DNA from 2 places in the Allosphingosinicella flava genome. Region 1 is predicted to be linked to the other one. Evidence: predicted binding sites of a transcription regulator. Region 1 holds the regulator's gene; the other holds the start of a gene.
The links. The regulator LexA, encoded in region 1, represses DNA repair genes until DNA is damaged. The targets are predictions, from matches to a motif close to GTTCCNCNCTTGTTCT.

Region 1 (14,763 bases):
TCGAGCGAGTCTCGGAACAACTGGCCGGTTTTGCATCTAAGCCCCTGGATTTCGAACCTGGGACAAGAGCTGATTATAGCAATGAAGGCTTTACAATACTTGGAGCGGTGCTTGAGAAGCTGACGGATACAACTTTTTACGACCTTGTCCAAAAGCGCATATTTGACCGCGCTGGCATGAAGAATACAGTCTATTATCGCATTGACGAAATCGCGCCGTTGCGCGCTGTAGGCTATCGTTTCCCCGACGAAGATTTTCTCGGCTTCGGCCAGAGGATAAACAATTTGACCTTCATGGGTTTCGGCTATCGTGGGGGCGCGAATGGTGGAAGCTACTCAACTGTTGGCGACATGACATTATTCCTGAAAGCGCTAAGAGCTTACAAGCTCATGTCCCCCACCTTGACGGAAACAATGACCGGACTTCAGAAGGGCTATGAGCAATATGGGTATGGCTTTCTCCACCGGAAGTTGGGCGATAAAACTGTCAGGGGTCACACTGGCGGAGGTGCTTTTTCGGGAATCAATGGCATTAGCCGTATGGTATGGGAAAATGGCTATAGCGTTGTCGTCATGGGTAATTATGACGCTCCCCTCATTGAATGGGTCGGTGACGACATTGTCAAAATGGTCGCCGCGCAGCCGTAATGACTTCGGGATTGGAATGACTTCTTTAGTCTCATCCGTCTAATGTCAAGGCTAATAACCCTCTCTTGCATGTCTATGCATCAGAGGCAGCACAGGGCGAAGAAACCAAAGAAAAACGGCGTTCGTTGGCCCGGCTCCACAAAGGAGCACCGCCTCATGCGCATATTTGCCTTGTCCATCCCGCTTCTCTTGGGGGGCTGCCAAGCCTCCGCTCCCGATCCGCGCGGCGTGAAGGGCAACGAAACCCTGCTGACCGTATCGGCGAGCGGCAAGGCCGAAACCCGCCCGGACGAAGCGAGGCTCCAGCTCGGCGTGCAATCCATCGCGCCGACCGCCGACGAGGCGAGCCGGGGCAATCGCGAGAAAATGGAGCGCGTGAGCGCCGCGCTGTCGCGCCTTGGCGTCAAGCCCGACGATTTGCAGACCCGCAATCTCAGCCTCAACCGGATCGACTATGGCCGCGACAAGGGCCGCTTCCGGGCCGAGAATATCGTCGAGGTCACGCTGCGCGACATGTCCCGGGTGGGCGACGCCGTGACCCTGGTGACGGAAGCAGGCGCGAACGTCCTGTCCGGGCCGGATCTCCGCATTTCGGACCGCGAAGGGTCGACGCGCTCGGCTTATGCGGCCGCCTATCGCGCCGCGCGATCGCGTGCCGACGCCTATGCCGGTGCCGCGGGCCTGAAGGTCAAGCGCGTGCTCGGCATCTATGATGGCGGCGAATATGCCGCGCCGCCTTATCTCTACCCCAGGCCGGTCAGCGTGGAGCAAAGCGCTGCCGCGCCCCCGCCGCCGGTGGCGGCAGCGCCCTTCAATCCGGGTGTGACGACTTCCGAAGTGCGGGTCCGCGTCGATTTTGCCCTTGGCGAATGAGGCGCTGGGGGATCGCGACGATTGTTTTTGCTGCTGGTCGCTGCGTTCGCTCTGATGCTGATGGGGATCGCCGATCCGCAGGGACGACGGGACATTACGAGCAATTCTTTCCGCACGAGATGAAGACGGCTTCTGGAAAGCCGTGAACTTGAACGGCATTCCCGTTTCAGGTCGCGATTTTCAGCATATCCATTGCAAAAGGAAGGGTCGTCAGCGGGCGGGGCGATTGCAACGATTGGGGCTATACGGATGAGCCGCCGGGCCCCGATGGCAGCCGCATCCGGTTCATTAAGTCCTATCTGCTTGAAGGCGAGGTCACGCCTTGTTCGGAAGCAATTGCAGATTGGCCCGCGTTTGCGGCTTCAGGCCTTCTTTTTCCGTGATTTCCCAAATCGCATCCTGAACCAAATCCTTGTGCTCCTGGGTAGTAATTTGCTTGCGATCCAGGATCGCGAGAAGTTCCTGCAGATCCTCGTCTTGTGTTACCCCAGCAGCCCTGTATTGTAGACGATCAAAAGAGGGGCTTTTTTTCGCGTTGAGGCAGTACATGTTGAGCTGGACGATGAACTTCTCGCGCTCTTCTTCCTCGTCTTCGCCGCCGCCGGCCGCACAGAAGGGAAGGGGCTGATTGATCCGCACGCGTTCCACTAGAAGCCCGTTCTGCCCATCCTGATATTCACTTATGAGAGTAAATCCCCTGGCGAATTCGAACCGGCCTGTAGGTTCACCGTTCGCGTCATATGTAGGTGTCCATCGCGCGTCTTCCGGATTGAAGCAGAAAGCGGCACAGACTTGCACCGATCTGCCACTTCCTACGGTCATGCTCTTGCCTTCGCATTCCTGCTCCTCGGCATCTACCCCGGTTATTGGTCCATCGATTTCTACTCCAGGCGGCAGCCAGGGAGATACTTCCGGATCCCCCGGATCGTCGCCAAGGCCCGGCCGGATTTTGTTAACGCCTGCCGGACGCCCCTTATCATTGGCGCCGCTGCGTGACTGCGCAAGAACAGGGCTCGCAACAGAGGTCGCAACAAGTGCAACGATGTAAAGCCATTTCAAAGGATTCATGACACTCCCCTTCCACTTTATGAAACTTGTCTATTACATGCGACAATATTTGCACATCTGCAAATTAGAGAGGTCAGTTTCAGGGCGGATATTTCTAACAATATTCAATGAAAATTCTCTTCGAGACAGGCATTACGGTTCAGGCCCGGACTGCCCTTCAGGCGCGTCGTGAATTGAAGCTGGCCCCAGGAAGTTGGAAGGAATCAAACCCAGAGACCGCCCCGCGCCTGCACCTTGTCCTCTGTATTCACCTCGAAATCGCGCGCATCGTGGCGTTCGCGGAGCTGGGTTTCCGGCGCGCCCAGCTTGCGGTTGACCATCCGCCCGCGCTTCACCGCCGCGCGCGCGCCGATCTGGTCGGTCCACCGCAGGAGGTTCCTATATTCGTGCACGGCCAGGAATTCCTGCGCGCCATAGGCCTCGCCCTTCACGACGCCGCCATACCAGGGCCAGATCGCCATGTCGGCGATGGTATATTCGTCGCCCGCCATATACTCGTTCTTGGCCAAATGCGTGTCGAGCACGTGGAGCTGGCGCTTGGCCTCCATCGCATAGCGGTTGATCGCATATTCGATCTTGATCGGGGCGTAGGCGAAGAAATGGCCGAAGCCGCCGCCGATGAACGGGCCGGACCCCATCTGCCACATCAGCCAGCTCATCGTGTTCACCCGTTTCTGCGGGTCCGTGGGCAGGAAGGCGCCGAACTTTTCGGCGAGGTAGAAGAGGATCGCCCCGCTTTCGAACACCTTGGTCTCCGGGGCCGTCGAGCGGTCCACCAGCGCGGGAATCTTGGAATTGGGGTTCACGTCGACGAAGCCGCTGGAAAACTGGTCGCCCTCATTGATGTCGATCAGCCAGGCGTCATACTCGGCGCCCGCATGGCCTGCCGCCAATAGCTCCTCCAGCATGATTGTCACCTTGACCCCGTTCGGCGTGCCGAGCGAATAGAGCTGAAGCGGATGCGCGCCCACCGGCAGTGCTTTTTCATGCGTGGCGCCGGAAATGGGACGGTTGATGTTGGCGAACTTGCCGCCGCTGGCCTTATCCCAGGACCACACCTTCGGCGGCACATAGCCGGCGGGCTGGCTGTCGGCGGGGTCGAATTCCTTGCTCATCGTCGCATCTCCTCGCTCTCGCGAACGCCCGGCTTTGCCGCCGCCCGCGCTGCCTTCAAATGCGGCGCCGAAACAAGAATTCAAGCAGGGGCCTTCTTGCCCGTCGCGAAAGGGATCCCCTGGGTCGCTCGCCGCCAAACAACGACGTTTGAAGCGCGGATCAACGGCATCCTGCTGAATAACGATAACAGGCCCGGCCATTGGAACTCCCTTATAAGGGCAGCCTTATAAGACGTCGCTATAAGGGCTGAAGTTCGCTGTGAGGCCGGCTGCACGAACCTTATTTGCTAACCCGTCCGTGCGGACCGATGCCAGTCAAGCCGCCTCGATAATCGGCACGAACTGCGCCGCCGTCAGGCTCGCGCCGCCGACCAGGGCGCCGTCGACATCGTCGACCGCCAGCAACTCGGCCGCATTGTCCGCCTTCACCGATCCGCCATAAAGAATGCGGATCGCATCGCCGCGCGGGCCGAAGCGGGCGGCCAGATGCGCGCGGATCGCCGCATGCATGCTGGCGACGTCGGCCGGGGTGGCGACCTTGCCCGTGCCGATCGCCCAGATGGGTTCATAGGCGACGGTCAGCTCCCCGCCCCTCCAATCGTCGGGCAGCGATCCGGCAAGCTGTCCGGTGACGACGGTTGCGGCATCCCCCGCCTCGCGCTGGCTTTCGCTCTCGCCGACGCACACGATGGTCAGCAGTCCTTCCGCCAGCGCGGCTTGCGCCTTGGCGCGGACATCGGCATCGGTCTCATGCTGGTCCGCCCGCCGTTCGGAATGGCCGACGATCACCATCGTCGCGCCCGCTTCCCGGATCATCGGCACCGACACGCAGCCGGTATGGGCGCCTTTGTCCTTGGCGTGGCAGTCCTGCGCGCCGATGGCGAGAGAGGGCGCGCGTTCCTTCGCGGGCGCGATCAATGTGAAGGGCGGGCAGATGCCGGTATCCACGTCGGCGCGCCGGGATGCCGCCGCCGCGATCGCGTCCATCTCCGCCAGCGCGCCCAGGCTGCCATTCATCTTCCAGTTTCCGACGATCAACTTGCGGCGCATCGGCCATCCTCCCTTGCTTGTTTGCGGCCGCCATATCGGCTCCCGATGGGCTTGTCGAAGGAGCGGTGGCGGACGCCGGTGCAATCTGGGCTTCCGCGCGCGGTCAACAGGCCTTAAGAGCCGTATCGAACCTCAATCATACCGGTAGCTGACTGATGATTTCCTTCCTTCGCCGCGGCCTTTCATCCTGGATCGTGGTCGCCCTTCTCGGCCTCATCGCCCTCGCCTTCATCATCACGGGCGTCGGCACGCCCTCGGGCCTCGGCAATATCGGCGGCGGCGATACGGTCGCGGAAGTGAATGGCGAGGCGATCACCGCCACGGAGGTCGCCGATCAGGTCAATCGCCAATTGAGCCGCGCCCGCCAGCAGCAGCCGGAGCTCACCATGGCGCAGTTTCTTGAGGGCGATACGCTGGAACGGCTCGTCGACCAGATGATCACCGCCCGCGCCATCGCGCAATTCGGCGACGAACAGGGCCTCGCCGCCCCGCGCAAGCTGGTCGACACCGAAATCGCCAGCCTTCCCGCCTTCCACAATCTCGCCGGCCAGTTCGATCAGCAGACCTTCCGCCGGGCGCTCCAGGCCCAGAACATCACCGAGGATCAGCTGCGCAAGGATCTCGCCGCTTCGCTCATCGAACGTCAGCTGATGCTTCCCGTCGGCGCCGCGCCGCGCATTCCGGAAGGCGTCGCCTTGCAATATGCCTCGCTGCTGCTGGAACGCCGCTCGGGCAGCGTCGGCGCCATCTCGCTCGACGCCGTGCCCCCGGGCCCCGCGCCGACCGCTGCGGAGCTCAACGCCTTCTACACGCGGAACCAGGCCCGCTACACGATCCCCGAACGGCGCGTGATCCGTTACGCCATGTTCGGCGCCGATCAGGTCGCCGCCGCCGCCCAGCCAAGCGATCAGGAAATCGCCGCTTTCTACCAGGCCAACCAGGCGACCTATGGCGCCAAGCAGGGCCGTTCGTTCAGCCAGGTCGTGCTGCCCGACGAAGCCGCCGCCCGTGCCTTTGCCCAGAAGCTCTCGGGCGGCAAGAGCTTCGCCCAGGCCGCGCAGGAAGCGGGCTTCGCGGCCGGCGACACCTCGATCGGCGAGCAGACTCGCGAAAGCCTGACCCGCCTTACCAATGCCGCCATCGCCAACGCCGCTTTCTCGGCCGCCGCGGGCACCACCACGCAGCCCGCCCGCTCGGAGCTTGGCTGGCACATCCTGCGCGTCGATTCCGTGACGAATACGCCCGCCCGTCCCCTTGCCTCGGTCCGCGCGGAAATCGCGACGCAGCTGCGCACCCAAAAGACGCAGGAGGCCTTGAGCGCGCTCGCCACCCGGATCGAGGATGCGATCGCCGACGGCTCGACCTTCGACGAAGCGGTGCGTGCCGAAAAGCTCACCGTCGCCCAGACCGTGCCCGTTACCGCCACCGGCCAGGCGCCCGGCACCGCCAATTACCAGCTTCCCGAAGGCGTCCAGCCCTTGCTTCAGCCCGCCTTCGAGCTGACCGCCGACGACGATCCCGTCGTCCAGGCGATCGAGGCCAATCAGCGTTATGCGGTGATCGCGCTCGGCGATGTCATCCCCGCCGCCCCGCCGGCGCTCGCGCAGATCCAGGACCGGGTTCGCGCCGATTTCATCGCCAAGCGCGCCAGCGATCAGGCCAAGCGGATCGCCGACCAGATCGCCGCCCGCATCAACGGCGGAATGGCGCCGCAAGCCGCCTTCGCCGCTGCCGGGGTCAAGGTGGAAGGTCCGCGCCCGGTCAGCGCCCAGCGTATCGAGATCGCCCGCCAGGGTCAGCAGGTGCCGCCGCCCGTCGCCCTCATGTTCTCGATTCCGAAGGGCAAGGCGCGCGTCATCCCGGCACCGGACGGCATCGGCTGGTTCGTCGTTCACCTCAACGAGGTCATTCCCGGCGACGCCCGCGGCCAGCCGCAGCTCGTCGCCGCCACGCGCCAGCAATTCGGCCAGGCGCTTGGCGACGAATATGCGCTGCAATTCGCCCGCGCCGCCCAGCGCAGCCTGAAGGTCGAGCGGCACGACGCCGCGATCCAGCGCCTGAAGAGCCAGCTGCTCGGACGCGGCGCGCAATAAAGGCTTGATGCGGCGCGGACCCCCGTCCGCGCCGGGAAGCCGCAAGGGGCCGTTCCAATGATTCTCGTCGTGGACAATTACGACAGCTTCACCTGGAACCTCGTCCATTATCTGAACGAATTGGGTGCGGACGTCCGTGTCGTGCGCAACGACGCGATGACCGTGAATGAAGCGCTCGGCTCCGGTGCCGGCGCTTTCCTCATCTCGCCCGGCCCCGGCACGCCGGACGAAGCGGGCATTTCGCTCGATCTCGTCGCGGCATGCGCGCATGCCCGAAAGCCCTTGCTTGGCGTGTGCCTCGGCCACCAAGCGATCGGCCGGCATTTCGGCGGCCGGGTCGAACGCTGCGGCACGGTGATGCACGGCAAGACCTCCGCCATCTGGCATGACGGCACCGGCCTCTTTACGGGCCTGCCCGATCCGCTGACCGTCGCCCGTTACCATTCTCTCGTCGTTCCGGAAACGACCCTGCCCGCTTGCCTGTCGGTCACGGCGCGAACCGACGACGGGGTGATCATGGGCATTGCGCATCGCGATCTTCCCATCCACGGCGTCCAATTCCACCCGGAAAGCATCGCGAGCGAGGGGGGGCATGCGCTGCTCGCCAATTTTCTCGCCCTGGCCGGGGCGCCTGGTTAACGCCGCATACGGAATTCGCCGCCTTTATCCGCGCGTAAAGCCTGCCGTTAACCATTCACCCTAAGCATCTGTAAAGAAGCCTAAGCTATTGTCGTGCCGATAATAAGCCTGAGAGGCGACATATGGGTGTACGCGCTTTTCTCCGCAGGTTGCGGATGGACAGACGGGGCAATGCGCTCGTCTTGATCGGCGCCGCGATGCCGGTCATCGTCGGCTCGGCCGGCCTCGCGGTCGACACCATTCAGCTCAGCCTCCTCAAACGCCAGATGCAGCGCGCGGCCGACAGCGGCGCCCTCGCCGGGGCCTTTGCCCGCGTCCAGAACAAAACGATCGGCGCCGCGGTCCAGCAGGCGCTGGACTATAACGGTTCGGTCCGGCTCGCCGCCCCGCCGGTCATCGAAAATGCGCCCACGACCGGCCCTTATGCGAACAACAACCGCGCGGTTCGCGTCATTCTCACCGCCAAGCGGTCCGTGCCCTTCATGTCCTTCTTCACCGGCCACGATCATCCGCTTCGGGTCGAGGCGACCGCCGCCCTCGTCTATACCGGCAAATATTGCATGGTCGCGCTGGATGAATCGGTTGGAACCGGCATCACCTTCTCCGGCAACAGCACGGTGAACCTGGGCTGCGGCGTCATCGCCAACAATAGCGGCGCCGCGGCCGTTTCGGGCGCGGGCAGCGCCGCCGTCGTCGCTTCGCCGATCGCCGCGGTGGGCGGCGTGCCGCCGAGCAGCGCCTATAAGGGGGAAACCCTCCTCCTGCCTTACTCGCTGAAGCAGGCCGATCCCTTCGCCAATCTGCCGCACCCCTCGCCTCCCTCCCCCTGCAGCGGCGGCGCGATCGATGTGGGCAGCAAGGCCACGCAAAATATCGGCCCGGGCTGCTATACCGGCCTGGCGGTCCACGGGACGCTGAACCTCGCGCCCGGCACTTATTACATCACCGGCGACATCACGATTAACGCGCAATCGACCGTCAAGGGCACCGGCGTCACCCTGGTCTTCACCAGCCCGACGCCGACGATCCAGACGTCCTTTCCCAACATCCGCATCGACGGCGGCGCGAAGCTGGATCTGACCGCCCCCAGCAGCGGCGACTATAAGGGCGTCCTCATGTATTATGACGGCCGCCGCATCGACGGCGACCATTATATCAACGGCAACAGCTATTCGAAGCTCGAAGGCGCTTTCTATTTCCCCAAGCAGAGGCTCACCTTCAACGGCAATTCCGGCATGGACAGCAATTGCATCCAGCTGGTGGCGAACCGCCTGACCTTTACCGGCAATACCGAAATCACCAATAGCTGCCCCTCCGACGGCGGCGCCAAGTCGTTCGACGCAAGCTGGGTCCGGCTGGTCCGGTGATGCGCGGGCTTCTCCACCGGCTGCGGACAAACGAGCGCGGGGCGAGCGTGATCGAATTCGCCTTCGCCGCGCCCGTGCTGGCGATGGTGCTGGTGAACGCCATCGACCTTGCCGAGGGCCTGGCCCGCAAGTTCGAGCTGGAACAGGCAAGCTATCGCGCCCTCGAAAAAATCACCGCCGGCACCGTCGGCGCAACCATGGACTCTATCCGGCGCGAAGCGGCGGCGGTGGCGGGAGAAGATGAAACCAATGTCACGATCCGCTCCTGGCTCGAATGCAACCGGGTGGAGCAGCCCAGCATCAACGGCGCCTGCACCGGCACAGAGGAAACGGCGCGCTTCGTGTCGGTGACGATCCGCGGCTATTACAAACCGAAATTCACCGCCAGCATCGTCTCCCGCGCGGTCGGCGCCAGCCCGAATGGCAGCTTCCCGCTTCGGGCCACGGCAACGATGAGGGTCCAATGATCCGCCCGCTTCGCCGCGATGAACGGGGCGCCTCGACGCTCGAATTCGCGCTGGTCGCCCCGGCTCTCATCCTGTTTCTGATCGGCATTCCCCAGATCGGCATGCTCTATTTCGCCAATGCCGGGCTCAACAACGCCCTGGCCGAGGGCGCGCGCCAGGCGACGCTCTGGCCGCGTCCCGATGAGGCCCAGATCAAGGCACGCATCGCCGCCGGCCAGTTCGGCCTCAAACCCTCCGCACTCACTATCGCGCCGCTTGCTTATGGAAACAGCGATGGCGCCGATTATGCGGAAATCACGATGCGCTATAATGTGCAGCTCGACTTCGGTTTTTTCCGCCCGGATCCGATCCTGTTGCAAAAGAGCCGCCGCGTCTATCTTCAGCGCATGCCGGCGCCATGATGGCGCGCCGCGACGGAGCCGCTTGACAGGGATCATTGCGTTTCCTACACGTTCTCCGTTCGTTCCTTATGGAGAGTGCGGGACATGCTCACGCGCAAGCAACACGAATTGCTCTGCTATATTCACGATCATCTCGCCGCGAGCGGCGTATCGCCCTCGTTCGAGGAGATGAAGGATGCTCTCGAGCTCAAGTCCAAATCCGGCGTCCACCGGCTCATTTCGGCATTGGAGGAGCGCGGCTTCATCCGCCGCCTGCCCAACCGCGCCCGTGCGCTCGAAATATTGAAGGCGCCGGAGCGGACGGAGGCAAAGGGTTTGGCGGCATCCCCAATGCGCGTTCAGGCGGCCAAGCCAGCCCTTCCCGCCGCCGCGAACGACATCGTCGAGCTTCCCCTGCACGGCAAGATCGCGGCGGGCACGCCGATCGAGGCGCTGCAAGGCACCGAAAGCCTGCCCGTTCCGGCCGCCTTGCTCGGCCCGGGCGAGCATTATGCCCTCGAAGTGTCCGGTGATTCCATGGTCGAGGAAGGCATTCTCGACGGCGACTATGCGCTGATCCGCCGCACCGACACCGCGCGGGACGGAGAAATCGTGGTGGCGCTGATCGACAATAGCGAAGCGACGCTCAAGACCTTCCGCCGTGAAGGCTCGATGGTCCGCCTGGATCCCGCCAACCGCCTCTACGATCCGCAGCGTTACCGGCCCGAACAGGTCGTCGTGCAGGGCCGCCTCGCCGGCCTGCTCCGGCGCTACTGACCGGAGGCTCGGATGGCCAGGATCAATTATGTCGAGCTGCCGGTGAAGGACATCGCGGCGACGCGCACCTTCTACCAGCAGGCTTTCGGCTGGAGCCTCGCCGAATTCGGCCCCTCTTACGCGGCGACGACGACTGGCGATGTCGATCTCGGCCTCCAGGGCGATCCGGATGAAGCGACCGCCGCGCCCCTGCCGGTGATCGAAGTTCCGGATCTGGAGGCGGCGCTCGCTAAGGTGCGTGCCGAAGGCGCGATCGTCACGCGCCCGATCTTCGCCTTTCCCGGCGGCCGCCGCTTCCATTTCACCGATCCCAGCGGCAACGAGCTGGCCGTCGTGAAGAGCGGCGACTGACGCCGCGGAGGTTCGCCCGCTTGTCGATCCTGGGCTTTCGCCGGGCCGGGCAACGGGTCTATGCCGTGCCTTCCGGCCTTTCCGTCTGGCCGGGTCGCGCATCGGAGGATTGTCATGACCATCTATCGCGATGCGGATGCGGACCTTGCCCTGATCCAGGCAAAGAAAGTCGCCGTCATCGGTTACGGCAATCAGGGCCGCGCTCAAGCGCTGAACCTGCGTGACAGCGGCGTTCACGACATCCGCGTCGCCCTTCAGCCGGGCTCGACGCGCATCGTGCAAGCGCGAACCGACGGTTTCCAGGTATTTGCCCCGGCCGAAGCGGCGGTCTGGGCGGACGTCGTCGCCATCCTTATTCCCGACGAATATCAGGGCGATCTTTATACCCAAGAACTGCACGACCGGCTGAAGCCCGGCGCGGCCCTCATTTTCGCGCATGGCCTCGCCATCCGCTTCGACCTCATCGTGCCGCGTGCCGATCTCGATATCCTGCTCGTCGCCCCGAAAGGCCCCGGCACCGCTCTGCGCGACGACTATCTCGCCGGAAGCGGCCTCATCACCCTCTTCGCAGCCCACCAGAATGCCAGCGGCCAGGCGCGCGCGCTTGCTTTATCCTATGCCGCCGCGCTCGGTGGCGGGCGGAAGGGCATGATCGAAACCACCTTCGCCGAAGAATGCGAGGCCGATCTGTTCAACGAGCAGGCGGTGCTCTGGGGCGCGATCCCCGAACTCATTCTCGCCGGCTACGACACGCTGACGGAGGCGGGATTCTCCCCGGAAATCGCCTATTTCGAATGCCTGACCGAAGTGAAATTGCTGGCCGACCTTCTCGTCGCGCGCGGCATCGCCGGCATGCGCGAAGCCATTTCCAATACCGCCGAATATGGCGCCATGACCGGCGGCCTGCGTATTGTGAACGACGGCACCCGCGCCGAAATGCGGCGCATCCTCGCCGAGGTGCAGGACGGCGGCTTCGCCCGCGCGCTGGTCGCGGAGGCGAAGGCGGGCTATCCGCGCCTCAAGGCCGCGCGCGCCGCTTCCGCGCGCCATCCGCTGGAAAAGATTGCCGAAACGATGCGCGCGCTGGATAATCGGTAAATCCCCGGCCCTCTTCAATGAGGCCGCCCCCTCATCCTTGCCGCGATACCCCATCCTTGCGCAGCAAGGCGGCAAGACATGCCGTCCAGGCGAGCCCGAACGACCAGCCGGCCGCCACGTCGCTCGGCCAGTGCACGCCCAGCACCACGCGGCTCAACCCGATGATGAAAGCGAGCAGCAAGGCCGCGGCGACCCAGCCCGGCCGCCTTCGCCTGGGCAGCAAAAGCGCCAAGGCGAGCCACACGATCAGGCCGTTCGCGGCATGGCCGCTCGGGAAACTCGCCGAATCGACCGTGGCAAGCCGATCGGCAAGGACGGGCCGGTCGCGATCGACCGCGATCTTCTGCAACGCCACCGCCGCCCGCCCGCCAAATGTGATGGCGAGGAGAATGGCGGCATCGCGCCGCCGCTTGCGCAAAGTCAGGTAAAGCGCTCCCGCCAGGCTGGCGGGCACCACGGCCGCCCAGCCGCCCAGCACCGTCGCCGCCTCCGCCAGTCGGGTCAGCCAGGGATGCCCGCCGCCGTGAAGCGCGAGATAGACCGCGCGATCGCCCGCCGCCTCGACGCCGCCCAAGACGAGCATCGCGACCCATAGCAAGGTCAAGGCGGCAAGCAGGAAGGACAATCGCTTGGATACCATTCCGCCTTCCCTACACGTCCAGTCGTCGCTTGTCCGGAACGATCGCGGCGAAGCGCCCGTTCATTGCGCAAGGGCGTCCCCGGCCCGTCTTTCGAAGGAAAGCGGCGCCGTTGCGCGAGAGGCCGCCTCGAAACGATGATGAGGTGATTTATGCGTAAGATTGGACTGATGGCGGCAATGTTCGCCGCTTCGACCCTGGGTGCCTGCGCGACCGATACCGATCCGGCGCTGCGCGGCGGCGCGACGGGCGCGGCGATCGGCGCGGCGGTCGGTGCAGGCGTCGGCGCGGCGGTCGATGGTGTCAGCGTGGAAGAAGGCGTCGCGGCCGGTGCCGTCGGCGGCGCGATCGTCGGCGCGGTGTCGTCGAGCCAGCGCCGCTACGCCTGGGACTATGACGGCCGCTGCTACTATGTCGACGGCAACGGCTATCGCCAATATGTCGACCCGGATCGTTGCCGATAGAGGAAAAAGGTGGTGAGCCGTGCTGGATTCGAACCAGCGACCTACTGATTAAAAGTCAGTTGCTCTACCGACTGAGCTAACGGCCCGACCACGTCTGGGCTCCTACGGACGGGCGGCGTCCGGGTCAACAGGCCTTGGCGCCGCAAGTCTTTTCAAAAGCTGGCGGACCGTCAGGCCAGTCACGGGATCGCGCCAGCCCGGTGCGATCGCGGCCAGCGGCTGCAGCACGAACATGCGATCGCGAAAGGCGGTGTGCGGCACGACGAGGCCCGCGCTTTCCCACGCCCCTTGCGACCAGAGCAGGATGTCGAGATCCAGCACCCGCGGTCCCCACCTTTGTCCTGCCCTCCGTCCAAAGTCCCTCTCCACCTGCTTGAGCGCGCGCAAGAGGCTATCGGGCGAAAGATCGCTCGTCAGGATCAGCGCGGCATTGGCGAAGCCGCGTCCGGCTGGCCCCAAGGCGGGCGTTGCGACGATCGGCGATATCACCTCTACATCGCCGAGCGCGCCAAGGCCCCGGATCGCCGCGCGCAGCACATTTGCCGGAGCGCCGTGACGGCCGTGGCGCCGGTTCGATCCCAGGGCGATGGCGTAACGGGTGCGCATCATGCCCGCCGCCTAAACCAACGCCGTTGCTTCCGCCACACCCTGCGTTTCGCCCGTGAAAGGCGGGCATTCATCGGTCCGTCGCAAATGCGCTTCCAGCCATCTTGCAAGCCGCCAAAGTCATGTTACGCATCAGGGAGTTAGCGAGACTCGCCGGGGGGCGTGGATCCAGATGAACATGTCGCGGATGGGCAAAAGGACCGCGACCTTGCCTCTCCTCCCGTCGTGGCCCGCCTGTCTCCGGGGGGAGAATCATGCGCTTTTCGTTTCTTGTCGCGTTGCTGTCATGCCTGTTGCCGCTTTCGGGCGCCGCTGCCCGCGATGCGAGCGAACGTCCCGTCGTTGCGATCATCGACAGCGGCGTTGCGGCGACGCGCGAATTGCAGCCGCTGATCGTCACCGAATATGATCTCGGCACGGATCGGCCCCGGACGCCGTATGCACCGCTTTACGATCACGGCACGATGGTCGCGACCATCCTCGCGCGCGAAACCGGCCACAATGTCGGCATCGTGTCGATCCGTATCGACGATGCACAGGGCTGCCCCGCGCGGGGCACGCCGCCCTGCCAGGCCGATCCCGCCCTGATCGCCCGCGCCATCCGGCTCGCCACGGATCTCGGCGTGGACGCGATCAACGTTTCGCTGTCGCTGTCCGACGACCCGAAAATCGTGCGGGCCATTCGCCGCGCAGCCCGCCGCGACATTCCCGTGGTGCTGGCGGCGGGCAATGATGGGCTCGACCATCCCGGCAACCTCCGCTCGGCCAAGGCGGCCTTTCCCGCCGCGGTGCTGGTCGGCGCACTCGACGCCGCCGGTCTTCCCTGGGAGGGTACGAACCGTCCCACCGCCGAACAGGCGCGCTACGTCTATCGCTGGCAGCGCGGCGTCGACGTGCCCACGGCGCTTGCCAATGGCGCCGCCGCCACGGCGACGGGCACTTCCTTCGCGACTCCCATCGAAACGGCCCGGCTGATCAAGGCATCGCGCACCGGCCATGCGATGGCGAAGACCCTCTCACGCGGCGATCGCGGCAGGATCAGCTGAGGGGACGCCATTTGATCATCACGGCGATGGCGATCCGCTGCTGAAGCTGCCGGTCGCCGTGCCATATTGCGCGGACATGTTGGT
Region 2 (14,763 bases), 230 kb from region 1:
AACGGCCGCAGCGTGTCGCCGCTCCCCTTCAAGCGCATTCCCTACAGGGAATCGATGCTGAAATACGGCAACGACAAGCCGGATCTTCGCAACCCGATCCTGATCACCGACGTGTCGGATCACTTCCGGGGTTCGGGCTTCGGCCTGTTCGACAAGATCGTTGGCGGCGGCGGCGTGGTCCGCGCCATCCCGGCCCTGGGCACGGCCGATAAGAGCCGCAAATTCTTCGATGATATGAACGACTGGGCACGTTCGGAGGGCCATGCCGGCCTTGGCTATATCACCCAGAAGAATGGCGAGCTTGGCGGCCCGATCGCCAAGAACCATGGCGAGGAAGCCACGCGCAAGCTGATCGCAGAACTCGGCCTTGGCCCGAATGACGGCATTTTCTTCGCGGCGGGCAAGGAAGCCCAGGCCGCGAAGCTCGCCGGTCTCGCCCGCACCCGCGTCGGCGAGCAGCTTGGCCTCGTCGACGAGAACCGCTTCGAATTCTGCTGGATCGTCGATTTCCCGATGTTCGAATATGACGAGGAAGCGAAGAAGGTCGACTTCAGCCACAATCCCTTCTCGATGCCGCAGGGCGAGCTGGAAGCGCTGGAAACCAAGGATCCGCTCGACATCCTCGCTTATCAGTATGACATCGTCTGCAACGGCGTGGAGCTGTCCTCGGGCGCGATCCGGAACCATCGTCCGGACATCATGTACAAGGCGTTCGAAATCGCCGGCTACAGCCAGGAAGATGTCGACACGAACTTCTCGGGGATGATCAACGCCTTCAAGTTCGGCGCACCGCCCCACGGCGGCTCGGCGCCGGGCATCGACCGCATCGTCATGCTGCTCGCCAACGAACCGAACATCCGCGAAGTCATCCTCTTCCCGATGACGCAGAAAGCCGAAGACCTGATGATGAACGCCCCGGCGCAAGTCACGGCGAAGCAGCTCCGCGAACTCCACATCCGCGTCGTCGAACCGCCGCGGGCAGGCTGAAATCCTCCCCGGGACGGGAGAGGGGGGACCAGCCGAAACATGGTGGAGAGGGGTCACGGGCCTCGGCCAGCCCCTCCGTCAGTCCTTTGGATTGCCAACTCCCCATACCGGGGAGGATCTATTCATACCGGATCGAAATCACCTCATATTCTCGCTCGCCAGCGGGAAGATTAACCCGCCGTACGTCCCCAATCATGGCCCCGCGCACTGCGCGAGCGATTGGAGAGTGCCAGCTGATCCGCCCAGAACCCGCATCGGCCTCATCTTCACCGACTAGGGTCACGATCCGCTCATTGTCGTCCTCGTCCGCCAAGGTGACAGTGGCGCCGAACAGCACTCTGCTGCCATCCTGCTGGCTGGGTTCGATCACCCGGGCAGCCTTCATCCGCTTGGATAGCCAGCCCAGTCGCCGGTCGATCTCGCGCAGCTTCTTCCGGCCGTAAATATAATCGCCATTCTCGGACCGGTCGCCGTTGCCGGCGGCCCAGCTGATCGTTTCGACCAGCTGCGGCCGCTCGATGGCGAACAGGCGGTCATATTCCGCGCGGAGGGCGCGATAGCCCGCCGGCGTTATGTAATTCGGGCGATCGCTCACCGTCAGCGGACCTGCCGCGCACCGCCGAGGTAGTTGGACGGATGGTTCTGCGCCTGAAGCTGTACCCGCTGCGGATGAATGGTGTCGTACACCACCGCATTTTCGAGCACCCGCTGCACATAGTTGCGCGTCTCTTGGAACGGGATATCCTCTATCCAGCGCACCACGTCGGCGCCGGGCAGGCGCGGATCGCCATTGGCGCGTATCCACTTGTTCACATTGCCCGGCCCGGCATTGTAAGCGGCGACGGCCATCGGCGCGAAATTGCCATAGCGTGCCATCAAATCGGCGAAATATTTGCTGCCGAGCATGACGTTATATTGCGGATCCCCGGTCAGGCGGGACAGGTCGTAAGGCATGCCCAACTGCCCTGCCACTTCGCGCGCGGTTCCCGGCATCAGTTGCATCATCCCGCGCGCGCCGACATGGCTCTGCGCGGTACGGTCGAACGAGCTTTCCTGGCGGGTGATCGCGTTGGCAAGCGTCCAATGCCGGTCGTAGGCGGGCGGCACCGGCACGGTCGGGAAATTGGCGAGCGTATAGACTGTCGACCCCTTGCTTCGCGCGTTGCGGGCCACCCAGACGCCGAGGTCGGGCCGCGCGATCTGCCGGGCGAATTCGTCGGCCAGCGCATGTTCTTCGTCGGTGGTCAGCTGTTCGGATAGCGCCCGAATGAACAGGGCCTGGTCCTCGCGCCGCCCCAACATGCCGAGCAGGCGCGTGGCCTCGACGATCGGACGGCGGGCGAAGGCGGCGCGGGCTTCCGGCGTCGGCGTCACCCGGTCGGTTGGCGAGGGTGCCGGGATCGGGCGCCCCAGCTTCTCCATCGCGAGCTGGCCGTAAAATTGGTCCGGATAGGCCGCGGCGAGATTGAGGAGCTGCGCGCCGCGCTCGGCCTGGCCCGCCTGGCTCGCGGCGCGCGCGGCCCAATAGAAGCCCTTGGCGCGCGTCTGGGGCGATCGGGCGGCGCGGCCATAGCGTTCGAACATGCCGATGGCATCGATGGGGCGGCCGAGCCGGTGCAAAGCCGTCGACCCGGCGAGCCAGGTCAGGCTCGTATATTCGTCGCGCTCGCCATAGCTTTTCTCGCTGATGTCCGTGTTCGGCGCATAGGCATCGTCGACCTGGCTCGCAATCTGGTAGGCGGACTGCCACTGGCTGTCGGCCGCCGCGCCCTTCGCCATGGTCAGCATGGTTTCGAACCATTTTTCCGGATTGGCGGGCCGGCTTGTGAAAGTGTGGCGCATGGCGAGCAGGTTGCGCGCGGCAAGACTCTGGCCGGTGGCGCGGAACCAGTTGGCGCGGTCCATCAGCAGGCCGCCTTCGCCGGACGCGGCCGCACCAAGCGCCGCGACCTTGGCAGCGGCGTCAGGCGCGCGGGTCTGGAGCGCGATGCGCGCATCGTAAATCGCCCGCCGCGCGGCCGAGGCGTAAGGCAAGGTGCGCAGCGCGCTCGCCGTATCCCCATTGTCGAGCAGGGTCTCCATCCGCCGGTCGTGATCGGCGGACGTTAGGATCGGCCCGAACGCGCCAAGCAGGCGGCTTTCGTCCGCAGCGGGCAGAACGCCGCTGGCCCAGGCCGTGCGCGCCGCGGCGTCCGCTTCGCCGCTGTTCAAACCCTTCAGCGCCAGCGCATATTTGGCGTGGCCGCTTGGGGTGAGCGGCGGGTGAATGCGGAAGAAGGCGACGATATTGCTTGCCGGGGTCACAGCCGGATCGAGCGCCCGCTCGGCGTCACGCCGCAGGGCCGTCTCGCCCGGAAAGCCGCGATAGGTGGTGAGGAAGCTGTAATAAGAGGAGAAGGGCTGGCTGCTGCTCTGCCGCAGGCTGTTCCACTGCGCGATCGCCTGATTGGCGGCGAAGCTCGGCGCGGAAGTTTGCGCTTGCGGCGCCGTGACGGCCGGCCCCGGCGTCGATGGCGCAATTTGCGCGGCCTGCGTAGCGGCCGGCAATATCTTTTGGAGAGCGACCGGACCGGTCGAAGCGACAGCGGCAACCGAGGCCGCGAGCAAAGTAAGGGTCATTGCTTTCTTATGCATGCTGGACAGGATGCCAACCCCCTCCTTATCAGGCCATGAACGGATTTCCGGGCCGCTTCGCATTATCACGCTGGCGACCCTGGTGAAGGAGACAAGCATGTTCCGCGGCTCGATCCCGGCTCTGGTGACGCCCTTTCGCGACGAAGCGTTTGACGAGGAGGCATTTCGCGCCTTCGTCGAATGGCAGATCGCGGAAGGAAGCCACGCGCTCGTTCCCTGCGGCACCACCGGCGAATCCGCGACCTTGTCGGCTGGAGAGCAGGCGCGGGTGATCCGCGCTTGCGTTGAGCAGGCCGCTGGCCGCGTCCCCGTCATCGCCGGTTGCGGCGGCAACAACACCCAAAGCGTCATCGCGCTGATGCAATCGGCGCGAGACGCTGGCGCCGACGCCGCGCTCGTGGTCGCGCCTTATTATAACCGCCCGAATCAGGACGGTGTCTTCGCCCATTACGAAGCGCTGGCTGCGGCGAGCGATTTGCCGATCGTCCTTTACACCGTTCCTGGACGGACGGTGACGGACATCAAGCCGGAAACGGTAGCCCGCCTCGCTACGGTTAAGGGCGTCGTGGGAATCAAGGACGCGTCGGGCGATCTCGGCCGCGTCAGCGCGCACCGGTTGAGCTGCGGCACCGGCTTTGCGCAGCTGTCGGGCAATGACGACATGACCCTCGGCTATATGGCGATGGGCGGGGTGGGGGCGATTTCCGTCACCGCAAATGTCGCGCCGCGCCTGTGTGCCGATTTCCAAAATGCCTGCCTGGAAGGGCGCTGGCCCGAAGCGCTCGATCTCCAGGATCGGCTATACCCGCTCCACGCGGCCTTGTTCACGGATGCTTCACCCGGTCCGATCAAATATGCGCTCAACAAAATCCGTCCCGAATTCTCATCCGAGCTGCGCTTGCCCATGACACCCCCTTCCGAAGCCAGCCGCAAGGCGGTCGACGCCGCGCTCGCGCATGCCGGCCTCGTCTGATGGCGCGCCCCCGTCCCGAAGAGTTCGACAAGAAGAAGGTCGTCGCCGAAAACCGGCGCGCGCGCTACGATTATGCCGTGCAGGACAAATATGAAGCCGGAATCGCGCTGACGGGTACGGAAGTGAAGTCGCTCCGGTTCGGCGAAGGGTCGATCGGCGAAAGCTATGCGGAAGTGAAGGATGAAGAGGTCTGGCTGATCAACGCCAATATTCCCGAGTTCAGCCACGGCAACCGTTTCAATCATGAGCCGAAGCGCCCGCGCAAGCTTCTGCTCAACCAGCGTCAGATCGCCAAGCTGCACGGTGCGGTGGCCCGGGAAGGCATGACCCTCGTGCCGCTCTCCATCTATTTCAACGGCCGCGGACGGGCGAAGGTCGAGCTCGCGCTTGCCAAGGGCCGCAAGGCGCCGGACAAGCGCGAATATCAAAAGGAAAAGGATTGGAAGAGGGAGCAGGGCCGCCTGCTAAGGCAGCATGGCTGACCTGGGAACACGTATCGGCACCTGGCTCGCCAGGAACGCTCCAAGGCGTGAGGATCTGGCTGAAAACCGCCTGATCCGGCCTTTTGCGGGACGCGTCTTGCGCAGCGATTTGTGGCGCTTTACCCGCCGGTCCGTGCCGCGCGCGGTGGGACTTGGCCTGTTCGTCGGAATCTTCTTGATGATTCCGGGTCTCCAGATCATCGGCGCGGCATTGGTTTCCGTACCGTTTCGCGCCAATATTCCCGTAGCGGCGGCGATGACGTTCCTAAGCAATCCGGCGACGACGCCTTTCATCCTCATCGCGTCGATCGGCGTGGGTAACATGCTCGGCTTCCATGCCGATACCGCCACTTTCTATGCCCTTTACGAACGCGGCGCTGGCGCGGGTGAATGGCTGTCGTGGCTGGCATCCGATGCTGCGCCGGCGATGGTGGTGGGCCTTGCCGTCATTTCCGCCGCGGCGGCGCTCTTCGGCTATTTCGTCTCGCAATTGGGATGGCGATGGTGGACCGGCCAGAAGTGGCGCCGCCGCCAACTTCGCTCCGCTCTCCCGCCCGGCCTCGGTCCTGAAGCCGAAGGGGAATGCTGAACATGTCCGTCCCCCGCATCCGTGTGGCGAAGGCGTAAGACGGGTGCCGGCATTCACTTTCGCGTCAGGTACCCGGCAACCCCTCGCCCGCGCGTGGCTGGCCTTCGCGATCGGCATCGCCTTCCTCCTGACGGCGCTCATCCTCATTCGCTCCGTCGCCAGCCCTGCCTTCACGGCCGCGTTCTGCGCCGGAGCCTTGGCGGCCGCGGCCTTCATTCTGCTTAGGGAAAGCCGGAATGCGGCCGTTCCCGAAGCACCGGCTCCCTTCGCCGATTTGAAACTCGTCCGGTCGGTAATGGACGGCGCGTCGTCGGCCATGGCGCTGTCCGGCCCGGACGGGGCCTTGCTCTGCGCCAACGAAGCCTATTGCGAACTGACCGGCGGCCTTCATCCGCCGGACGATGATGATGCGGGACTGGCCGATCCCGAAACGGTCCGCGCCGCCGGGGATTTGGCACGGCTCGAGGGCGCATTTAGTTTCCGCGCCACCGATCGCAACGGCCGCTCCGCGATCGGCCACGTGCAGCGCGCGGGGCAGGGCGGGAGCTTCCTGCTCTGGTCCTTCACACTGGCAGGCGGCACCGATCTCGCGATCGAGGCGGAGCGCATGCTGACGGGCGAGGCGGGTTCTCGCATGGGCGATGCGGGCCTGATGGCCGCGCTTGTCGACGATCAAGGCATCGTCATCGCCGCCAATCGCGCCTTTGCCGGCCGCGCTACCGGGCAAAGCGACGGGATCGCGACCGGGGCGCCGCTCATCGATCTCCTGCTCGCTACGGAAAACGGCCAATTCTTCTATGCGGTGGAGGGCGCGAGCGGGCCGCCGCTTCGCATCGTCCAGATGCCGGTGGGCGAGGGCGATGGACACCTCACCCTGTTCCTTATTCTGGAGGATGGCACCGCCGGCCTTTCCGGCCTGATGCAGGACGATAGGGGCAATGTGAACGCGCTCCTCGACATGCTTCCGCTCGGCCTCGCGCTCGTCAATGTCGATGGGCGCTTCGTCTACCTGAACAAGGCGTTCCGCAAGGCGGCGGGGCTTTCGAATGACGCGCGGCCAATCTACCCGGGCGATCTCGTCGTCGATGAGGACAAGGGATCCGTCTCCGATCTTGTCCGCCGCTTCGCGCGCGGTCCGTCGATGTCGAGCGACATGGCCGTCCGCCTGAAATCCAGCCCGGACGAACCGGTGGCGCTCACCGTGGCGGGCGCGCGCGGCCTCGGCGACGCGACGGTGCTTCTCTCCCTTAAGGACAATAGTGAGGAAGACCGGCTGAAACGGCAGGTCGCCCAAGCGACGAAGATGCAGGCCGTGGGGCAGTTGGCGGGGGGCGTCGCGCACGATTTCAACAATATCCTGACGGCCATTCTCGGCCATTGCGATCTGATGCTGATGCGGCACACGCCCGGCGACAGCGATTATGACGATATTCAGCAGATCCGGTCCAATTCGAACCGCGCGGCCGGTCTCACGCGCCAGCTTCTTGCTTTTTCCCGCCAGCAGACGCTGCGGCCCCAGGTGCTCCAGCTTCCCGACGTCGTCGCCGAAGTGTCGAACCTTCTGAAGCGGCTGCTCGGCGAAACGGTGACGCTGCAGACGAAGCATGGGCGCAATCTCGGCGCAGTGCGCGCCGATCCGGGCCAGCTCGAGCAGGTCATCGTCAACCTCGCCGTCAATGCGCGCGACGCCATGCCGCAGGGGGGCAGCCTCACCATCCAGACCTTCGGTGTATCGGCGGGCGACGTCCGCCGGATGGGTCACGACGTTCTTCCCATCGGCGATTATACCGCCTTGCGCGTGACCGACACCGGGACCGGCATTCCGCCCGCGGTGATGAGCAAGATTTTCGAACCCTTTTTCACGACGAAGGAAATAGGGAAGGGGACGGGCCTTGGCCTTTCCACCGTCTACGGCATCGTCAAGCAATCGGGCGGCTATATTTTCGCGGATTCGGAAATGGGGCGCGGAACCACCATTTCCATTTACCTGCCCGTCGACCGTTCAGGCCCCAGCCGCCCAAATCGGAGCAAGGTGAAGGAAAGCGGCGAACTTTGGGGCAGCGGCACAATCTTGCTCGTCGAGGATGAAGCGATGGTGCGCGCGGTGGCCGAACGCGCGCTTACCCGCCATGGCTACACCGTCCTTTCGGCCGAAAATGGCGAAGCGGCGCTCGAAATCCTCGCCGCCGCCGAACGGGTGGATTTGATGATTTCCGATGTCGTCATGCCGACGATGGACGGCCCCACCACGGTTCGTGAAGCGCGCAAGACGCATCCCGACCTGCCGATATTGTTCATCTCGGGCTATGCTGAGGAGCAGCTTCGCAAGTCGATCGACCTTGAAAATGTCGCCTTCCTCGCAAAACCCTTTTCGGTTCAAAAACTTGCGGAAGCCGCCCGCGATGCGCTTCGTCACAAATAAGGCTTCCGGTTTCACGCCGGACCGCCTAAGCATTTCTTGTGAGTAACAGTCGTTCCATTCTCGTCGTCGAAGACGAACCTCTCATCGCCATGATGCTCGAGGATTTTCTCGAATCCCTCGGGCACAAATGCGTCGCCATTGCCGAAAGCGTGGAGGAGGCGATGATCCGCATCGACGAGGGCGGTTTCGACGTCGCGATCATGGACGTTCATTTGAAGAATGAACGGATCTGGCCGGTCGCCGATCGCCTCGCGCAGGAAGGTCGTCCCTTCATTCTCGCGACCGGCGGCCATATCGAGCCTCCGCCCGCCGAGCATGCCGGGGCGCCGGTGCTTGCCAAACCCTATACGGTTGATGCGATTGACCCGGCGATCAACGCCGCGCTCGCGGAACGTACGCTCTGACCCCTCGCCGCGTGCGGGGGAAAGGAAGAAGGTTTCCTTCTTGTTCTCATGGAACAAATAGGATACACGCCTCTTCAGTGAACAGCTTTTTGCTGGCAATGAAGAGGGAGCTTGGCCATGGTGGCATCCTTGAAAATCGTCGAATCCGGCAGGAAATCAGAAGATATGGATAAGCAAAAGGCTCTCGAAGCGGCGCTGGCGCAGATCGATCGCGCGTTCGGCAAGGGGTCGGCGATGAAACTGGGTTCGCGTGAGGCGATCCAGATGGAGGCGATCTCGACGGGCTCCCTGGGCCTCGACATTGCGCTAGGCATCGGTGGCTTGCCCAAGGGCCGTATCGTCGAAATTTACGGGCCGGAAAGCTCGGGCAAGACCACGCTCGCTCTCCATGCCGCGGCCGAGGCGCAGCGCGGCGGGGGCACGGTGGCTTTCGTCGATGCCGAGCACGCGCTCGATCCGGTCTATGCCAAGAAGCTTGGCGTCGACATTGACGAGCTGATCGTATCGCAGCCGGATACGGGCGAGCAGGCGCTGGAAATCGCCGATACGCTCGTGCGCTCCAATGCCGTCGATGTGCTGATCGTGGACTCGGTCGCCGCGCTCGTTCCTCGTGCCGAAATCGAGGGTGAGATGGGCGACAGCCATGTCGGTCTTCAGGCGCGTCTCATGAGTCAGGCGCTCCGCAAGCTCACCGGCTCCATCTCCAAGTCGAAGTGCCTGGTGATCTTCATCAATCAAGTGCGCATGAAGATCGGCGTCATGTACGGCAATCCGGAGACGACGACCGGCGGCAACGCGCTCAAATTCTACGCGTCCGTCCGCCTCGACATCCGCCGCACCGGCCAAATCAAGGATCGGGACGACATCATCGGCAACACGACCCGCGTGAAAGTGGTGAAGAACAAGGTCGCGCCGCCGTTCAAGCAGGTCGAATTCGACATCATGTATGGCGAGGGCATTTCCAAGATCGGCGAAATTCTCGATCTCGGCGTCAAGGCCGGGATTGTCGAGAAATCGGGCGCATGGTTCAGCTATGACTCGATCCGCATCGGTCAGGGCCGTGAGAATGCCAAAACCTACCTGAAGGAAAATCCGGAGCTTGCAGCCCGGCTCGAAGGCGCCATCCGCGGACGGACAGATGAGGTGTCGGACGCGCTGATGACTGGCCCGGACGAAGGGGACGATCTCTGATCCAAAGACCGGCCGGTCTCCGGACCGGCCGGTGAGGCGGATGCCCATGTAAAGCGTTGAGCATCCGATCCATCCTTCGCTTACGGCGAATGGGCATGGCGGAGGGCGAGATGCAGATATTCACCATCGGCTACGAAGGCGCCACCCAGGCGGAGCTTATCGCTGCATTGCAGGACGCAGGCGTCGAGCGGGTCATCGATGTCCGGGCCGTGCCCTTGTCGCGCAGACCCGGTTTTTCAAAGAATGTGCTGGCCAACGGTCTGCGGGAAGCGGGGATCGATTATGTCAACCTCAAGGCCCTTGGCACTCCTCCGGAAGGACGGGAAGCCGCGCGAAAGGGAAAGCAGGACGTGCTGGAGCGCGTCTATGCCGCTCAACTCGACACACCCGAGGCCGGACTTGATGCCGCAAGGATGATCGCGCTGGCGGAGGAAAAACCATCCGCTTTGCTCTGCTTCGAACGCGACTATCGTGGGTGCCATCGCACGCTGCTCTGGCAATCGGTGCTGCCAGATGCCGAGGTCGTAGACCTTATGCCCAACGCCACCCGCGCCGCCGCCGGATAAGCTCTTCCTGAAGCCAATTTCGGCAGCTTGCCGAATGTTATTCCACGCCGTCTCCGATCACGGCGTCGCTCGCCGCCAGCGTCTGATCCTCGACGTCGACCACCGCCTCGGCCTCATCTTCGCTTTCCTCGATGCGGGCCGCGGACACGACATGCTCATTCTCGGCGACGCGGAAGATAGTGACGCCCTGAGTGTTGCGTCCCGCGATGCGGATATCGCCCACCGTGGTGCGGATCATCTTCGCCTGGTCGGTGACCAGCATCAATTGCTCGCCATTATGCGCGGGGAAGCTCGCCACGACGCAGCCGTTGCGTTGCGAGGTTTCGATGTTGGTGATGCCCTGACCGCCGCGATTGGTGCGGCGATACTCATAAGCCGAAGTGCGCTTCCCGTAACCGTTGACGGTCACCGTCAGGATAAACTCTTCCGCTTCTTCGAACGCCTTCATCCGTTCCGGGTTGAGGGTAGGCGGGTTCTTATTCTCCTTCCACGGCGCGGCACGGAGATAGGCTTCCCGCTCTTCAGTGGAGGCCGCAAAGCCCTTGAGAATGGACAGCGAAATGACTTCGTCATCCTCCTTGAGCGTTATGCCGCGCACGCCCGTCGAAGTGCGGCTCTGGAATTCGCGCACCGCCGTCGCTTCGAACCGGATAGCCCGGCCGTTCTTGGTCGCGAGCAACACGTCGTCTTCCTCGGTGAGAAGGGCAACGCCGATCAATCGATCGGTCGCATCATCGTCGAAGCGCATGGCGAATTTGCCGTTCGAGGGGATGTTGGCGAAGGCATCCATGCTGTTGCGGCGTACCCCGCCATGGGCGGTCGCGAAGATGACGTGGAGGTTCTTCCACTCCTCCTCATTTTCCGGCAGCGGCAAGACGGTCGAGATGGTTTCCCCTTCCGCCAGTGGCAAAAGGTTGATCATCGGGCGGCCGCGCGCCTGCGGAGCGCCTTCGGGCAGGCGCCACACCTTCATGCGATAGACTTTGCCGTGGGTGGAGAAGAACAGAACCGGCGTATGCGTCGATGTGACAAACAGCTTCACCACGGCGTCTTCGTCCTTGGTCGCCATGCCGGACCGGCCCTTGCCGCCGCGATTCTGGGTACGGAAGGTGTCGAGCGGTGTGCGCTTGATGTAGCCGCCATGGGTGACGGTCACGACCATGTCCTCGCGCTCGATCAGGTCTTCATCGTCGATGCTGTCGCCCGCTGGGGCGATGGTGGTGATGCGTGGCGTCGCGAATTGGCTTTCGACCGCGTCGAATTCCTCGCGCATGACGGCGTAGAGCTTCACGCGGTCGCCCAGAATGGCGAGCAGCTCCGCGATGGAAGCGGCGAGCTGCTTCAGCTCACCCTCGATCTCGTCCCGCCCGAGCGCCGTCAGGCGATGGAGACGCAGATCGAGGATGGCGCGAACCTGGGTTTCGCTCAAAGTGTAGCTGTCGCCGTCGACCTCATGCTCGACGGCTTCGACAAGCGCGATATAGGGCGCAATCTGCGCAACCGGCCATTCGCGGGCAAGGAGGGCAGCGCGGGCTTCGGCAGGTGACGCCGATCCGCGAATGATCCGCACCACCTCATCAAGATTGGTTACTGCGATAACGAGGCCGAGCAGGATGTGCGCCCGATCACGCGCCTTGTTCAATTCGAACTTGGCGCGGCGGGTGATGACCTCTTCGCGAAACTTTACGAACGCTTCGATGATGTCGCGGAGATTGAGCGTTTCCGGACGGCCGCCGCGGATCGCCAGCATGTTGGCCGGGAAGCTCGACTGGGCAGGCGTGTGCCGCCAGAGCTGGTTCAAGACCACATCCGGCGTTGCGTCGCGCTTCAAATCGATGACGACGCGGACGCCCTCGCGGTTCGATTCGTCGCGAATGTCGGAAATGCCCTCGATCCGCTTTTCCTTGGCGGCTTCGGCGATCTTTTCGACCAGGCCGGACTTGCCGACTTGGTAGGGGATAGCGGTGAGAACGATGGACCGGCGGTCGCCGCGCCCTTCCTCGATCTCGTGGCGTGCGCGCATGATGATCGAACCGCGCCCCGTATGATAGGCGCTGCGGGCGCCGCTTTGGCCGAGGATCAGCGGACCGGTCGGGAAATCGGGGCCGGGAACGATCTCGATCAGCTCGTCCACGGTGATGGCGGGATTGTCGATATAGGCCTTACACGCCGCCAGCACCTCGCCGAGATTGTGCGGCGGAATATTGGTCGCCATGCCGACCGCGATGCCGCCCGCGCCGTTGACGAGCAGATTCGGAAAACGGGCGGGAAGAACCTGCGGCTCGCGTTCCGAGGCATCGTAATTGGGCTGGAAGTCGACCGTATCGCGATCGATGTCCTCAAGTAAGGCATCCGCCACCTTGGCAAGGCGCGCTTCGGTATAACGCATGGCGGCAGGCGGATCGGGATCCATCGATCCGAAGTTGCCCTGACCGTCGATCAGCGGCACGCGCATCGACCAATCCTGGGTCATGCGGGCGAGGGCATCGTAGATCGACGCGTCGCCGTGCGGGTGATATTTACCCATGACGTCGCCGACGAGACGCGCCGACTTGCGGTAGGGACGCCCCGCTACGAATCCGGCTTCATGCGCGCCGTAGAGAATGCGGCGGTGGACCGGTTTCAAGCCGTCCCGAACGTCCGGAAGGGCACGGGCGACGATCACCGACATCGCATAATCGAGGTAGGAGGTCTTCATCTCCTCGACGATGGAAATGGGGCTGATGTCGCTATTCTCGATGGTCGGCGGCGTGCTGGCCAATGTCTTGTCCTGACGATGTGTAACGGTGGCGCGCGTCGCCGCGCATGGGATGACCGAACTCTAGCGAAGGAAAAGGGCGGACGCCACCCCGTGCGCGCACGCACGCGCGAGGGCTTAGCGCCGGGTGAAGCGCCAACGATCGGCGTCAGACCCCTCCGCATCGAAACGATAGCCGTCGCTGTCGAAGTTCTTAAGGCTTTCCGCGTCGGTCAGCCGGTGTTCGCAAATATAGCGGGCCATCATGCCCCGCGCCCGCTTCGCGGCGAACGTGTTGAAGCGCGGCCCATTCGGACCGTCCTCCCTGAAATCGATCTCGATCACCCGAACGTCGGACGGCAGCTTCCCGTCGACGGCCGCCCAATATTCCTTGCTGGCAAGGTTGACGATCGGCCCGCCGCCTTGGTCGAGTGCGCGGCAGAGGGCGGCGGCGATCCGGTCCTGCCAAAATCCGTACAGATTGCCGCGCGCGGGCGCCCAGCGCGTTCCCATTTCCAGCCGGTAGGGCCGGATGGCGTCGAGAGGGCGAAGCAGGCCGTACAGGCCCGACAGGATCCGCAAGTGATCCTGCGCGAAGGTTATCGCTTCGGCGTCCAGACTGTGGACCTCGAAACCGGCATAGACGTCGCCGGCGAAGGCATAGATGGCCTGGCGTTCCGGCAGGACGTCGAACGTCCGGAACCGCTCGACGTTGAGCGCGGCGAGCTTGTCGGAAATATGCATCAGCCCCGACAGTTTCTTTTTCGACAGCCGGGCGGCTGCCTTGGCGATGCGCGCGGCGTCGTCTCGGAAATCGGGATTGGTGGCGGGGAGGGGCGGAACCGGGCGCGCATAATCGAGCGTCTTGGCGGGCGAAATCACGGCAAGCATTCCGCCCGGTAGCCAGCGGCCGGGACGCGGTCAATTCGCCCTTGCGCCACCCCAATTCAACGCGGGTTCAGCCGGACGATCTAGAAAGCGTCGGGGAAAGGCAGTAAGTGCCGCATCCTTGACCGTTCAATCCGGCGTGCATGCGCGGGCCGGCAGGAGGAAATTCGTGAAATCCATTTCCAAATTCGCCCTTGGCATGACTTTTTTCCTGGTGGGCGTTTCCCCCGCCGCGATGGCGGCCGTCCAGCAGCAACAGGCTCCGGCTCCGGCGCGGGAGTATAAGCTCAGCAAGGAAGAACGGAATGGCCTCGCCCCGCTTCAGGCGGCGGTGAACGCCAAGGATACGGCCGCCGCGACCGCCGCCCTCCCGGCCGCTCAGGCCGCGGCAAAGGGGGCGGACGCGCAATATGTCCTCGGCCAATTGATGCTGAAGCTCGGCATCGACAGCAATAATGAGGCGATCCAGCGTCAGGCGATCGATCGCCTGCTCGCGACGGCCAGTACGCCGCAAAAGGATCTGTCCACCCTGTATCTCAATCAGGCGGCTCTCGCGGACCGCGCGGGCGACCGCAAGACGGCGGAAAATGCGCTGACCAAAGCAGCACAGATTTCGCCGAACGATCCCGATGTTCTCCTCTCCCTCGCCGAGCTCAAGGTGGACGGCAAGAAGGGCGCTGAGGCGGTCGATCTCATCTCCCGTGCCATCGACATGCGCAAAGCCGCGGGGCAGCCGGTTCCGGACACCTGGTACAAGCGCGCCCTTTCGCTCGCCTTCCAGAACAAGATGGCGCCGCAGAGCGTGGCGCTCGGCAAGGCCCTCGTCGCCGCTTATCCCACGCCCACCAATTGGCGCGATGCCCTGCTCATCTATCGCGACAGCTCGACGC

Region 2: the regulator LexA is predicted to act here: its motif matches at 8,523-8,538, upstream of recA (recombinase RecA).

The regions. Positions count from the first base shown of each region.
Region 1 covers NZ_CP065592.1:886,917-901,679, forward strand. Annotated here, with positions in the region: gene IC614_RS04615 (serine hydrolase domain-containing protein) at 1-647, shown strand, start outside; gene IC614_RS04620 (SIMPL domain-containing protein) at 804-1,520, shown strand; gene IC614_RS04625 (hypothetical protein) at 1,836-2,588, opposite strand; gene yghU (glutathione-dependent disulfide-bond oxidoreductase) at 2,792-3,703, opposite strand; gene tpiA (triose-phosphate isomerase) at 4,019-4,753, opposite strand; gene IC614_RS04640 (peptidylprolyl isomerase) at 4,909-6,846, shown strand; gene IC614_RS04645 (anthranilate synthase component II) at 6,904-7,485, shown strand; gene IC614_RS04650 (TadE/TadG family type IV pilus assembly protein) at 7,608-8,852, shown strand; gene IC614_RS04655 (TadE/TadG family type IV pilus assembly protein) at 8,852-9,319, shown strand; gene IC614_RS04660 (TadE/TadG family type IV pilus assembly protein) at 9,316-9,720, shown strand; gene lexA (transcriptional repressor LexA) at 9,805-10,476, shown strand; gene IC614_RS04670 (VOC family protein) at 10,489-10,827, shown strand; gene ilvC (ketol-acid reductoisomerase) at 10,942-11,925, shown strand; gene IC614_RS04680 (phosphatase PAP2 family protein) at 11,957-12,565, opposite strand; gene IC614_RS04685 (hypothetical protein) at 12,716-13,027, shown strand; tRNA gene IC614_RS04690 (tRNA-Lys) at 13,038-13,113, opposite strand; gene folK (2-amino-4-hydroxy-6-hydroxymethyldihydropteridine diphosphokinase) at 13,130-13,636, opposite strand; gene IC614_RS04700 (S8/S53 family peptidase) at 13,888-14,679, shown strand; gene IC614_RS04705 (hypothetical protein) at 14,698-14,763, opposite strand, start outside.
Region 2 covers NZ_CP065592.1:655,008-669,770, forward strand. Annotated here, with positions in the region: gene aspS (aspartate--tRNA ligase) at 1-987, shown strand, start outside; gene greB (transcription elongation factor GreB) at 1,106-1,582, opposite strand; gene IC614_RS03470 (lytic transglycosylase domain-containing protein) at 1,585-3,621, opposite strand; gene dapA (4-hydroxy-tetrahydrodipicolinate synthase) at 3,719-4,594, shown strand; gene smpB (SsrA-binding protein SmpB) at 4,594-5,076, shown strand; gene IC614_RS03485 (DUF2062 domain-containing protein) at 5,078-5,665, shown strand; gene IC614_RS03490 (hybrid sensor histidine kinase/response regulator) at 5,709-8,087, shown strand; gene IC614_RS03495 (response regulator) at 8,126-8,491, shown strand; gene recA (recombinase RecA) at 8,609-9,682, shown strand; gene IC614_RS03505 (DUF488 domain-containing protein) at 9,793-10,248, shown strand; gene gyrA (DNA gyrase subunit A) at 10,286-13,009, opposite strand; gene yaaA (peroxide stress protein YaaA) at 13,124-13,876, opposite strand; gene IC614_RS03520 (tetratricopeptide repeat protein) at 14,043-14,763, shown strand, end outside.